One region of the Vibrio genomosp. F10 str. 9ZD137 genome, then DNA from elsewhere that is predicted to be linked to it. Evidence: predicted binding sites of a transcription regulator. Region 1 holds the regulator's gene; the other holds the start of a gene.

Region 1 (4,314 bases):
CCTATTTGGGAAACGCGTACCGAAGCTGGCGCGATGGCTGGAAAGATCGCTATCTCAATCCGTGCATACCATGAGCGTACAGGGGAAGCGAGACGCGAAGCCGCCGGAAACCAAATCGTTCTGCGTCATAAACCATTAGGTGTGATGGCCGTTTTCGGGCCTTATAATTTCCCTGCCCACCTTCCAAATGGTCACATCGTGCCAGCATTGCTAGCGGGAAACACGGTGGTGTTTAAACCTTCAGAGCAAACGCCGTGGGTGGGTGAGTTTGCTATGAAGCTATGGCAACAGGCAGGTTTACCAGCTGGTGTGCTTAATCTGGTTCAAGGTGCCAAAGAAACGGGGATTGCTCTGGCAGATTCCAAAGGCATTGACGGTGTGCTCTTTACCGGCAGTGCCAATACGGGGCACGTATTACACCGCCAATTTGCAGGTCAGCCAGGTAAAATGCTGGCACTAGAGATGGGTGGAAACAACCCAATGGTGATCTCTGAGCAGTTTGGGGATGTTGACGCGACGGTTTATACCATCATTCAGTCTGCTTTCATCAGTGCAGGTCAACGCTGTACCTGTGCCCGTCGCCTTTACGTTCCGCAAGGAGAGAAAGGGGATGCATTGCTCGGTCGTCTTGTTGAAGCCACCAGAAAAATAAAAGTGGATCACCCTTTTGCTGAACCTGCGCCGTTTATGGGCCCTCAAATCTCGATGGATGCCGCTAAGGTTATTTTGCACGCTCAAGCTCACCTTCATTCTCTTGGGGGCGAAAGTCTGGTAGAAGCCAAAGCAGGGGAAGCGGCCTTTGTTTCACCAGGTATCATCGATGTGACTGCGGTCGATGAGTTACCAGATGAAGAATACTTTGGGCCGCTATTGCAAGTCGTTCGCTATGACAGCTTAGAACGAGCAGTAGAGATGGCTAACAACACTCGCTTTGGATTATCCGCGGGGCTTATTTCAACTGACGACAGCGAATGGGATTACTTTGTTGACCACATTCGTGCTGGTATTGTGAACCGTAACAGACAGTTGACCGGGGCCAGTGGTGATGCACCATTTGGAGGCCCTGGTGCGTCAGGTAATCTAAGACCAAGTGCTTATTACGCTGCTGACTACTGCGCATATCCAATGGCTTCAATGGAAGGCGACGAAACTCTATTACCAGCGACGTTTAGCCCAGGGATTGAACTGTAACTTTCTATTTATATATCATCACCGAATTAAGGACTCGTTATGACACCGGATACTTTATTTACGGCTTTATGGAATGATTATATTGAGCATCTGTGCCCATCGGCTGAGATTGTGCATAAATTGCTGCGCGAAGAGGACGTTTTGATTAATGACCATATCGCCTTGAGGACCTTCAATTCTTCTCGTCTTGGTATTGCTACGTTAGCGAAGCCATTTTTGGATGTTGGGTACGTGGCATGCGGTGACTATGAGTTCGAGAGTAAAAAACTCGTCGCGAAACACTATGAACACCCTGACCCGAAGCAACCGAAAGTGTTTATTAGTGAGCTTAAAGTGGATGAGTGTTCAAGTGAGTTACAACAGATCGTTGCTAAGCTTGTTGAGCAAGTGGATCATAGTAAGCTGAAAGGTCATGAATTCTTGTTTGGTGGGCGTCTTTGGGATCTAAGTGATACTGATTACCAAACATTAGCCGGCGAGAGTGAATATGCAGCATGGCTAGCGGCCCATGGTTATGGGGCCAATCACTTTACTGTGAGTGTGAATCAACTCAATCAATTTTCAGAAGTGAAAGACGTCAACGATCATCTTCGCCAAGCGGGTTTTAAGATAAATGAATCGGGTGGCGAAGTGAAAGGCTCACCAGAGGTGTTGCTTGAGCAGTCTTCGACGATGGCCGATAAGGTCGAGGTGACATTTAGCGATGGCACTAAATCGATCCCAGGTGGCTTTTATGAGTTTGCCAAGCGTTATCCGATGGCAAATGGTGAACTTTACACGGGTTTTGTGGCAGCTTCAGCCGATAAGATTTTTGAAAGTACTGATAGCTAAGTACAAAGTATTATAATAGCTAAGTGAAAAGTACTAATAGCCAATAGAACCGTTTTTCGTTTTGATTTGTGGTCGACAATATAAAAAACGATAGACATAAAAAAGCCACCCAAATTACTGAGGGTGGCTTTCTAATTTTTATCAATTTCTAATCATTAGAAATTAACGAGTTCCGTATACAACGATAGTTTTACCGTGTGCAGAAATTAGGTTCTGTTCTTCTAGCATCTTCAAGATACGACCAACGGTCTCACGAGAACAGCCAACGATTTGACCAATCTCTTGACGAGTGATCTTAATCTGCATGCCGTCAGGGTGAGTCATTGCATCAGGTTGTTTTGCTAGGTTAAGAAGCGTTTGTGCAATACGGCCAGTCACATCTAGGAAGGCTAAATCACCCACTTTTTGGCTTGTCACTTGTAGACGGTTAGCCATTTGTGATGAAAGACGCATTAGAATGTCTGGGTTAACTTGGATAAGTTGACGGAATTTCTTGAAAGAAATCTCAGCAACTTCACAAGGAGATTTAGCACGAACCCATGCAGTACGCTCTTGATCTTCTTCAAACAAGCCTAGCTCGCCAATAAAATCACCTTGGTTTAGGTAAGAAAGAATCATTTCCTTACCTTCTTCATCCTTGATCAGTACCGCTACAGAACCTTTAACGATGTAGTACAACGTTTCGGCTTTTTCACCGGCGTGAATCAGCGTGCTTTTTGAAGGGTACTTATGAATATGACAGTGTGAAAGAAACCACTCTAGTGTTGGATCTGTTTGAGGTTTACCTAAAACCATAATATCTCACTTCCTCTGAAGGTGTGCTTGTCGCTTTCCGCGGTGTGCTTGTCGCTTTCCATACAGTCAGCTAGCCTAAAATAAGCCTGCTTAGGATAAGAGCACGTTATTCATGCTACAAGCTATCTAGTATCTCGGTTAAGAATAGTATCCTTTTTTACTTCAAATTTCTTGATTTTAATCGCTTCTGTGCGCGGTTATTTTACGCAAAAATGTGCACATGATCACGGTATGAAAAGTAATCGACTTCTTTGATGAGCGTTTATCCAATTTTCCCGGTTTCGATCAGCTGCTGTAGGATTGGTCTTGCAATCAGTTCCATCGCAAAGCTCATCTTCCCACCTGGTACCACCAATGTATTGTGTCGTGACATGAATGAGCCATCAATCATAGCGAGGAGGTATGGGAAGTCGACGTTCTTTATGCCACGTAAACGAATGACGACAAAACTTTCATCCAGACTTGGGATGCCTTTTGCGTTAAGTGGGTTTGATGTATCAACTGTAGGAACGCGCTGAAAGTTAATATGAGTGCGAGAAAACTGAGGGGTAATATAATTTAGGTAATCATCCATAGATCGCACAATCGAATCCATGACGGCTTCACGTGAATGGCCACGGTCTCGCGTGTCTCGAACAAACTTTTGAATCCACTCTAAATTCACAATCGGCACCATGCCTATGAGTAGATCAACATGTTGGGCAACATTGACATCCCCGTCGACAACGCCACCATGCAGTCCTTCGTAAAACAGCACATCTGAGTCTTGAGGCAAATCTTGCCACGGTGTGAAGGTGCCGGGCATTTGGTTATAGGGCACCGCTTCATCGAAGGTATGAAGGTAACGTCGTACCTGCCCAGTTCCTTCGTTACCGTAAGTACGGAAAAATTCCTCTAGGGTAGGAAAGTCGTTGGCCAGCGGGCCAAAGTAACTGATGTGTTTACCTTGTTCTCTGGACTTTCGAATCTCCACATCCATTTCTGGTCGAGTGAAGCGATGAAAACTGTCACCTTCCACCCAAGCTGGTTTCACGTTCATCATATTGAACATTTTGCGAAACGCTTCTGATGTGGTGGTGGTTCCTGCTCCAGAAGAGCCCGTTACCGCGATAATAGGATGTTTTGCTGACATGACTAACCTTGTCGTAAATGTAACTTACTTGTTGAGTATTCAATAAATCTTAACGTTAGCGTTTCACTATAGCATGCCAAATGGAAAGGTCTACGCCAGTAAAGTGAGTGAAACGAAAAGCGAGAAGGCTATAGCGATTCACGCATTTTTATGTCGACTGTTTCATGCAACTCTGAGAACACAACCGTCGCATCGCCACTTTTAAGTAACGTTTTTACCTGTTCAACTTTATCTTGCAAAGAGCATTCAATCTCTCCGTAATCGGTTCCTTCACGAAGGACAAACTCCTTAATAAGGTTTTCTAAAGTATCGTTTTCTATTTGCTGCCAAGGAATGATCATAGTGGCCTATTCGTGGTTTTGATT
Region 2 (7,755 bases), on a different contig from region 1:
GCACCAAAAACCTGGGCAATAGCTTGATGCCCTAAGCAAACCCCCATAATAGGCAACTGACCGGCAAAGTGCTCGATGGCAGCAAGAGAGATACCGGCTTCATTAGGCGTACAAGGGCCTGGGGAAATAACAAGGTGTGACGGTTTTAACGCTTCGATTCCAGCGACATCAATCGCATCATTACGCACAACCTTAACCTCTGCACCCAATTCACAAAAATACTGGTACAGGTTATAGGTAAACGAATCGTAATTATCGATAATCAATAGCATGGCAACAATACAGCTCAACACATTGAAACACTTTAGAGGGCGGTATTGTGCAATACCAAGTAGGAAAGGCAAGTATTAACGCTGAAAAAAATGAAATAAGGCCAGTAAACACTGGCCTTAACGTTTTACACTTGAATGAGCTAGACGCTAGGAATCACGACGTCGCCACATCATTAGACCGAACATCGACACTAATGCGCCCAGGCCAAATGAACCTCCCATCTGTAACTCTAGAACGGCTGGATCATGGTCAGATGAACGGTAGTGATCTTGGTACTTCGGAAAATCACCTTTAAACTCTTCGTTGTAATCAAACAGCGTCGATTCTCCGCCATTGATATGCCAATCTGTCGCGTCCACCACTTTTTCCGCTAAGCTCTCACTGATCAGTAAGTGATCTAAAGCACCGACTTCATCATTGTATGAGTAACTCCAGCTTTTTGGATGGTGCATCTCAACCGCATTGATATAACCGAAATTCTTGGTGATCACAGCACCATCATCACCAAATTGTGGTTCACCCGCAATAAAGGTATTACGTGCCGCTTTGATCTCTTTGCCGTACTTCTCAGCACTGTAATCGGTAAGGATAAGCATTGGATCTTCCTTACCATACGCATTCATATCACCAAGAATGACTTTATGCCCTTTGATCTCTTCCAGAGCTTCACCTAACGCAACCACTGCAGCAACTCGGAAGTTTTCACACGACCCTTGCTTATCGGCGTCAACCCCGCCTTGACCGCCTTGCTCAATCGGAGCCGCATCTTCCCAACATTTTGAGCCTTTCGATTTAAGGTGATTCACTGCAACGGTGATTTTTTCTTTCGTTCCTTTCACTTTAAACGTAGGAGCAAGAGAATCACGTTGATAGTTTTTACCACTTTCAATCACTTTGCCCTTATCATCGATCACTTCAGGTGCCAGCTGACTTGGCATCGCAATCACGCGGCTCTGTTTTAGCTTCACCGCCTTACTGCGATAAATCACACCCGTAGTAATGACATCGGTCCCAATGGAATCCAGATGATTGGTCTCACCGTCTTGATTAGAATCGATCGCCACAAATTTATAGTGATCTTTTTGTTTCGGGATACGCAAGTTAATTTGATCGACGAGTTGCGTAATCGCTCCGCTGGCACCAAACCCATTGTTTTCAATTTCCATCAAGCCAATGATGTCGGCATCAAGCAACAAAATAGCATTGACGATTTTTTGCTGTTGAACTTCAAACTCTTCGTAGCTATTTGCACCGCGGTTGTCGCCATGTAAATTCGCATCACCACCAAATGGAGAATTGAAGTAGTTCAATACATTGAATGTCGCGATACGTAAATCCCCTCGATTCATTTGAGGGCGTTCAGTACGTGGATCGTTGCGAACAAAATTATCACGGCTCAATTGATTGGTCGCAATGAGTCGATACTCGCCGTAGCTGTAACTTAAAACACCTTCTAGCCCAATAATCGAATCATCGATGCGAATGTAATCTTCCGTTGACCCATTTTGATCGATATCTGTGCGGCCAAAGTCTGGATAGTACGGGATCTGTCCGTTGGGGGCTTTCTGATCGGTCTCAACAAATACTCGAGCCAGTTTATTACGCTGATTTTGCTCATTCGCTTGCTCAGAGCCTGCCGCATACAATTGGTTTGGCTGCATATTAATTTCACCTTGCGCCAGCACCATATTGTCACGACGCCCGGCATAGTCATAGCCAAATGTACGCGTCACACGCATATCAAGCGCTTCTGTGGTTTTGACTAACATGCCTTCATAGCGCTCTAGAGTTTGTTCGAAATTTTCATCGCTTTCTAGTATTTCAATGGCAACCGCTGAAGGTGCCGTTTGGCCACTGACCTTAATCCAGTTGTTGTTTTCTACTTTGAGTTGAGTATGGCTGTAATACTCTTGGATCTTACCTTTGACACAAACAATATCACCAGCCACTAAGTCTGATTGAGATGAATTAGTATGAACAAACAATCCTTCCGATGTGCTTGAATTATAGTCGTCATTCAAGGCCTGAAGATAAAACCCTTTCGTCAGCCCTGTGGTCACCGCCGTCACCACACCTTCGACGAAATATTCCTCATCCGTAATATATGGGTAGCCGCTGATAAACGGAGAGCTAGCCCCTTCTCCTTGGATATCTTGAATAGCAGTAAAGACGGGCGTTGAATCGTTTTGAGTACAAGCAAAGGCTTGTGGCAATTCAACCGCTTCCAACGCCCCTAACCCTTCAATATTGTCAGTGGCTAGTGCCACCCATTGAGATGCTTGGTAAGTGGTAGAAGGGGTCAGCTCGGCACGAACCAAGGTCACATCTTTACCCCAATCGACATCACCCATAATGCCTAGCATGTCATGAACACTGCCATCAGCTTTGAGCAGTGCTATCGGGTCATCACCATTAAAGTTCACCACTGAGCCGTTATTCTCATTGGTGACATCTTGTATCGCCTGGCTTGCGCTTGAGTGAGAAATGACTAAGACTTGATTCGCCTCAATCACTTTGCCGGCAAGAGACAAAGTACTTCCCCATGAGCCATTACCATTGCTCGATTTAGCCAATTGAAAGCCATCTAAACTCACGGCGGTATCACCGGTGTTGGCAATTTCGATGGCTTTGTTGTAACTGGTGCCTTCCACATATTGAGAAAGAATCACATCAGCGAGTGCGGGTGCAGCCAGCGTTGAACCCACCACAAGAGCAAGCAAGCTACGTGTAAATTTGGTTTCCATTATCTACCTCTGAGTACCATCAAGAATGTCGTGTTGCATTTAAGATGGTGTTCCATGTCACGTTAATTGAATTGTCGTTTTTATTTTGCCCGCTCAGTGTTGGACTTTTATGTAAGCAATAGAAACATTCACCCTATTTATCGAGATCTCGATCTCATATACAAATCAAATAGCTGAATGGAGCGCATGCTTTCAACAAGCAAAGTAAACGGAAAGAGAGGATTGGTGGGGGCCTGTAGATAACTGATGGATTTATAAATAAAAAAGCCCTTAGCATGGCTAAAGGCTTTGAACAATCACGGTGCTATTGTCGTTATAGAATCAACGAAGACTCAGCATTCGTTTATGGGCGGGCAACAAAACCCACCGCTTCGTACGCTTTTTTCAGTGTCACAGCAGCGCGTTCTGACGCTTTTTCTGCACCCGCTTTCATTACTGCGTCCATGTAAGCACGATCAGCACGGATCCGGTGGTATTCAGATTGAATCGGCTCAAGCATCTCTACCAATGCAGCGCCCACATCTTTCTTAAATGGCCCATACATTTCAACGCCTTTATAGTCAGCCTCAATCTCTTCGAACGTTTTACCCGTTGCCGCAGAGTACAAACCCATTAGGTTCGAGATACCGGCTTTGTTTTCCCAATCATTAGCGATACGTGGTGGCGTTTCAGCATCGGTCTGAGCTTTATTGATCTTCTTGATGATCGACTTAGGCTCTTCTAGCAGAGTGATTACATTCTTACGGTTATCGTCTGACTTAGACATCTTCTTAGTCGCATCTTGCAGGCTCATTACACGAGCATTCACTTGTGGAATGTACGGTTCTGGCACTTGGAAGATTGGCGTTTCAGGGCCGTAGATGTTGTTAAAACGAGTCGCAATATCACGCGCTAACTCTAGGTGTTGTTTCTGATCGCTACCTACTGGCACTTGGTGAGCGCCGTAAAGCAAGATATCTGCTGCCATCAACACAGGGTAATCGTATAAACCTACATTTACGTCGTTTGAGTGACGTGCAGACTTATCTTTAAACTGAGTCATACGGCTCAGTTCACCCATTTGAGTGTAACAGTTAAGAAGCCAACCAAGTTGAGCATGTTCTGGGACGTGTGATTGAACAAATAGCGTGCTCTTCTTTGGATCAACACCAACCGCAAGACAGATGGCCAATGCGTCTAGAGTCGCCTCATGCAGCGCTTTTGGATCTTGACGAACCGTAATGGCGTGCAGGTCGACAACGCAATACTGACAATCGTAATCATCTTGCATCTGCTGCCACTGACGTAGAGCACCCAAGTAGTTACCGATACTAAGTTCACCTGATGGTTGAACACCACTCAATACGATGGGCTTGCTCATGCTAATGATTCCTTTGACTTCATAATGATTAATTAAAAAAACCGTGTCGAATTGATCAACACGGTTTTAGCAGTGTACTCATTGGCAAGTATATTACTAGAGGCTTGTCGTAACTTTTCTGAGCTTTACGCTGAAACGAGAACGACTTCGAGCAATTGACCAATATCATCAGCCACATAGTCAGGGTTAGACGCAGAAATCGGCTCACCGTGGTTATAACCATAGGTAAGACCAAATGAATAGCAACCGGCGTTTTTGGCGGCTTTGATATCATTACTCGAATCCCCGACCATCAGCATTTCATCCGCTTTAACGCCATGTTTTTCTAGCAACCAGTTTAACGCCATCGGATCCGGTTTTTTGTTCGCGAAAGTATCGCCACCAATGACATCAGTAAAGTACTGAGCAATATCATGCTGAGCCAGCACGTCCGGCACAAATTTCGTCGGCTTGTTGGTCACGATAGCCATAGTAAAGCCCGCTTTGGAGAGCGCCGCGAGGGTCTCTTTAACCGATGGATAAAGGTGGCTCAGCTTATGACCCCCTTGCTCATAAAAGTCATCAAACAAGATGCGGGCTTTACGGCGAGTCTCTTCACTCAACTCTGGATTCACGGTTAAATTCTGGCTGAGGGATCGGCCAATCAGTATGTCTGCACCGTTGCCAACATAATCACGAACTTGTTCTTCCGTTACAGATGGGAAACCCAAGGCTTTGACAGCAAGGTCAGCAGCGATCGCCAGATCTGGCACGCTATCTAACAGAGTTCCATCTAAATCGAAGGCAATCAGTTTTATTGAGCTTAATGGCATCTTACTTTCCTATTTATTATGTTCGTCTTAAAGGTTGAGCTACAAGACGTAAAAAAGGGGGCAATGCGCCCCCCTTAATTTAAATTTTTGATTTTAGGTCAACAGACCTTAGTTCTACTTTTATGCGTTAACTTTTGCAAGCTCAGCGCGCATTTCGTCAATGACTTCTTTGTAATCAGGACGACCAAATATTGCAGAACCTGCAACAAACATATCGGCGCCGGCTTCAGCGATCTCTCGAATGTTATCGACTTTAACACCACCATCAATCTCTAAGCGAATATCACGGCCAGATTCATCAATCATCTTACGAACAGAACGAAGCTTATCAAGAGTGTGAGGAATAAACGATTGACCACCAAACCCTGGGTTCACCGACATCAGAAGAATCATGTCGACCTTATCCATAATAAACTCAAGACAAGACAATGGGGTTGCAGGGTTTAATACCACGCCCGCTTGGCAACCATGTTCTTTGATAAGCTGTAAAGTACGATCAACGTGCTCAGAGGCTTCGACATGGAACGTAATCATCGTCGCGCCCGCTTTCGCGAAATCTGGGATAATGCGATCGACCGGCTTCACCATAAGATGAACATCGATTGGTGCAGTGATGCCATAGTCTCGCAATGCTTTACAGATTGGCGCACCGAACGTTAGGTTAGGTACGTAATGGTTGTCCATCACATCGAAGTGCACAACATCGGCACCGTCTGCGAGTACTTTTTCAACGTCTGCGCCTAGGCGAGCAAAATCCGCCGATAAAATGGATGGAGCGATGAGAAAATCTTTCATACCTAGCCTCTATGTTTAAATTCGTACTTAAATGCGTGCTTAAAATACCTAATGGGATAAACAACCAAACGGATACATAAACCGTTCAAATCGCGAGTTAACTAAAACGGGGATTGAACAAGTTTCGCGCGCAATTCTACATAAGCCAGTCGTGAGATCCTAGTGCTTAAAGTGATTTGTCTGCGATGTGATTTTGTTTTTCATAAAACAGCGCAAGTAGCTCATCGACTTTATTGCGCCCAGCGCCATTCCGACTGATGGTTCGTTTTACTTTCACGGTGTTGAGTTGTGCTCCGTGATAAAGACGACGAGTCAGCGTTGTATCATGGTTGGAAATCAATACCGGAATACCGCGCTCATAAGCGGTTTTCTCAGCGATATCCGCTAGAGCCGCTTGGTCGTCAAGTGAGAACCCATTTCCTGCGTATGAGGTAAAGTTGGATGTCGTCGACAATGGTGCATAAGGAGGGTCGCAATAAACTACACAGCCTTTTCGAGCCCGTTTGAATGTCTCAACGTAACCTTCACAGATAAAGGTCGCTTTCTTTGCTTTTTGCGCAAAAAACTCGAGTTCCGCTTCTGGAAAGTAGGGTTTTTTGTATGACCCAAACGGCACGTTAAACCCACCTTTTTTGTTATAACGGCACAAGCCATTAAAGCCAAAACGGTTCATGTACAGAAAGGCCAATGAACGATACATCACATCATCGGTTGCATTGAATTGAGCGCGTACGTCTAAGTACACCTCTTTTTGATTATGGTGTGGAGTGAACCAACGTTTGGCTTCTGAAATATAGAGCTCGGGTTGCTCTTTTAAGAGATTGTATAAGTTAATGAGGTCCGGGTTAATATCAGCCAGCAGGTATTGCTCAAAATCTGTATTAAGGAAAACGGAACCAGCGCCAATAAAGGGCTCTATTAACTTACGAGCAGGAGGCAGGTGATGTTGAATATCTTCAACGAGGCCATATTTTCCACCCGCCCATTTTAAAAAGGCACGCTGCTTTTTCATTTACTGCTCTGTCTATCCACCACAAAATAAGGCTGCGAAATGTAACATATTTTCGCATTAAGCTCAGCGTTATTTCTCACGATCGATTTCTCTATGAACCTGACTCATTGATTTCGCCCAAGGCCCAAGTTCACGCAGCGCTTCTGGCAGTGTATCGACGGCGTCTCTGGCAACCTGAATCGTTGGGTAGTTTTCATAAGTCACAATATACCACTCGATGTCATTTCGCATGGTTGGATAAACACGAACTTGATCTTCGATAGCGTACTGCTCGATAAATTCTTGGACTTCGGTTAACGAGTTCATGGCGGCGAGTTGGAGCGTGTAACTACGCGGTGAAAATGCCTTCAATGCCTCGCGAGAAAATGAGAATGTGATGATTTTTTCACTCGGTGCGGATTCGGCTTCAATCACAGATTCTGCTTCAACACCCTCATCGGCTTGTTGCTGAGCGTCTGTAATGGCATTGTCAATCGTGCTGGTGTCCGCCGGTTTATCATCTAACAGGGCATCAACCACATCCGAGTTAATCACGACACGTTGCTGATCATCATCAGCGAGCCCTACACTTGCCGTTTCGTCCACCACATCCGGTGGGAGCGACATACTGTCATCAATCGCACCTTGGTAGCTAGGATCAACAAGTTCAGCACCACCTTGGTTTTCATTGGTAACCAACTCGCCATCCATCGTCGTAACCGATGAAGACACACTAGGAAGCGTTGGGATAACGGTCTGTTCAAGGCTATCGGTTATCTG

Evidence for each region. Region 1 encodes CRP, which controls carbon source genes, mostly activating them, when cyclic AMP is high. Its sites were predicted from a motif close to TGTGANNNNNNTCACA; they were not measured.
Region 2: ACP45E_RS20500 (ExeM/NucH family extracellular endonuclease) is a predicted target of CRP. The motif match lies at 3,159-3,174, and genes of this name have one in related genera.

The regions. Positions count from the first base shown of each region.
Region 1 is NZ_JBNGCJ010000458.1:131-4,444, forward strand. Features, by position in the region: partial or broken gene astD (succinylglutamate-semialdehyde dehydrogenase) at 1-1,191, shown strand, start outside; gene ACP45E_RS11010 (DUF1338 domain-containing protein) at 1,231-2,022, shown strand; gene crp (cAMP-activated global transcriptional regulator CRP) at 2,185-2,817, opposite strand; gene ACP45E_RS11020 (phosphoribulokinase) at 3,080-3,949, opposite strand; gene ACP45E_RS11025 (YheU family protein) at 4,078-4,290, opposite strand.
Region 2 is NZ_JBNGCJ010000935.1:3,253-11,007, forward strand. Features, by position in the region: gene ACP45E_RS20495 (aminodeoxychorismate/anthranilate synthase component II) at 1-272, opposite strand, end outside; gene ACP45E_RS20500 (ExeM/NucH family extracellular endonuclease) at 420-3,017, opposite strand; gene trpS (tryptophan--tRNA ligase) at 3,361-4,377, opposite strand; gene ACP45E_RS20510 (phosphoglycolate phosphatase) at 4,503-5,189, opposite strand; gene rpe (ribulose-phosphate 3-epimerase) at 5,310-5,984, opposite strand; gene ACP45E_RS20520 (Dam family site-specific DNA-(adenine-N6)-methyltransferase) at 6,151-6,996, opposite strand; gene ACP45E_RS20525 (AAA family ATPase) at 7,066-7,755, opposite strand, start outside.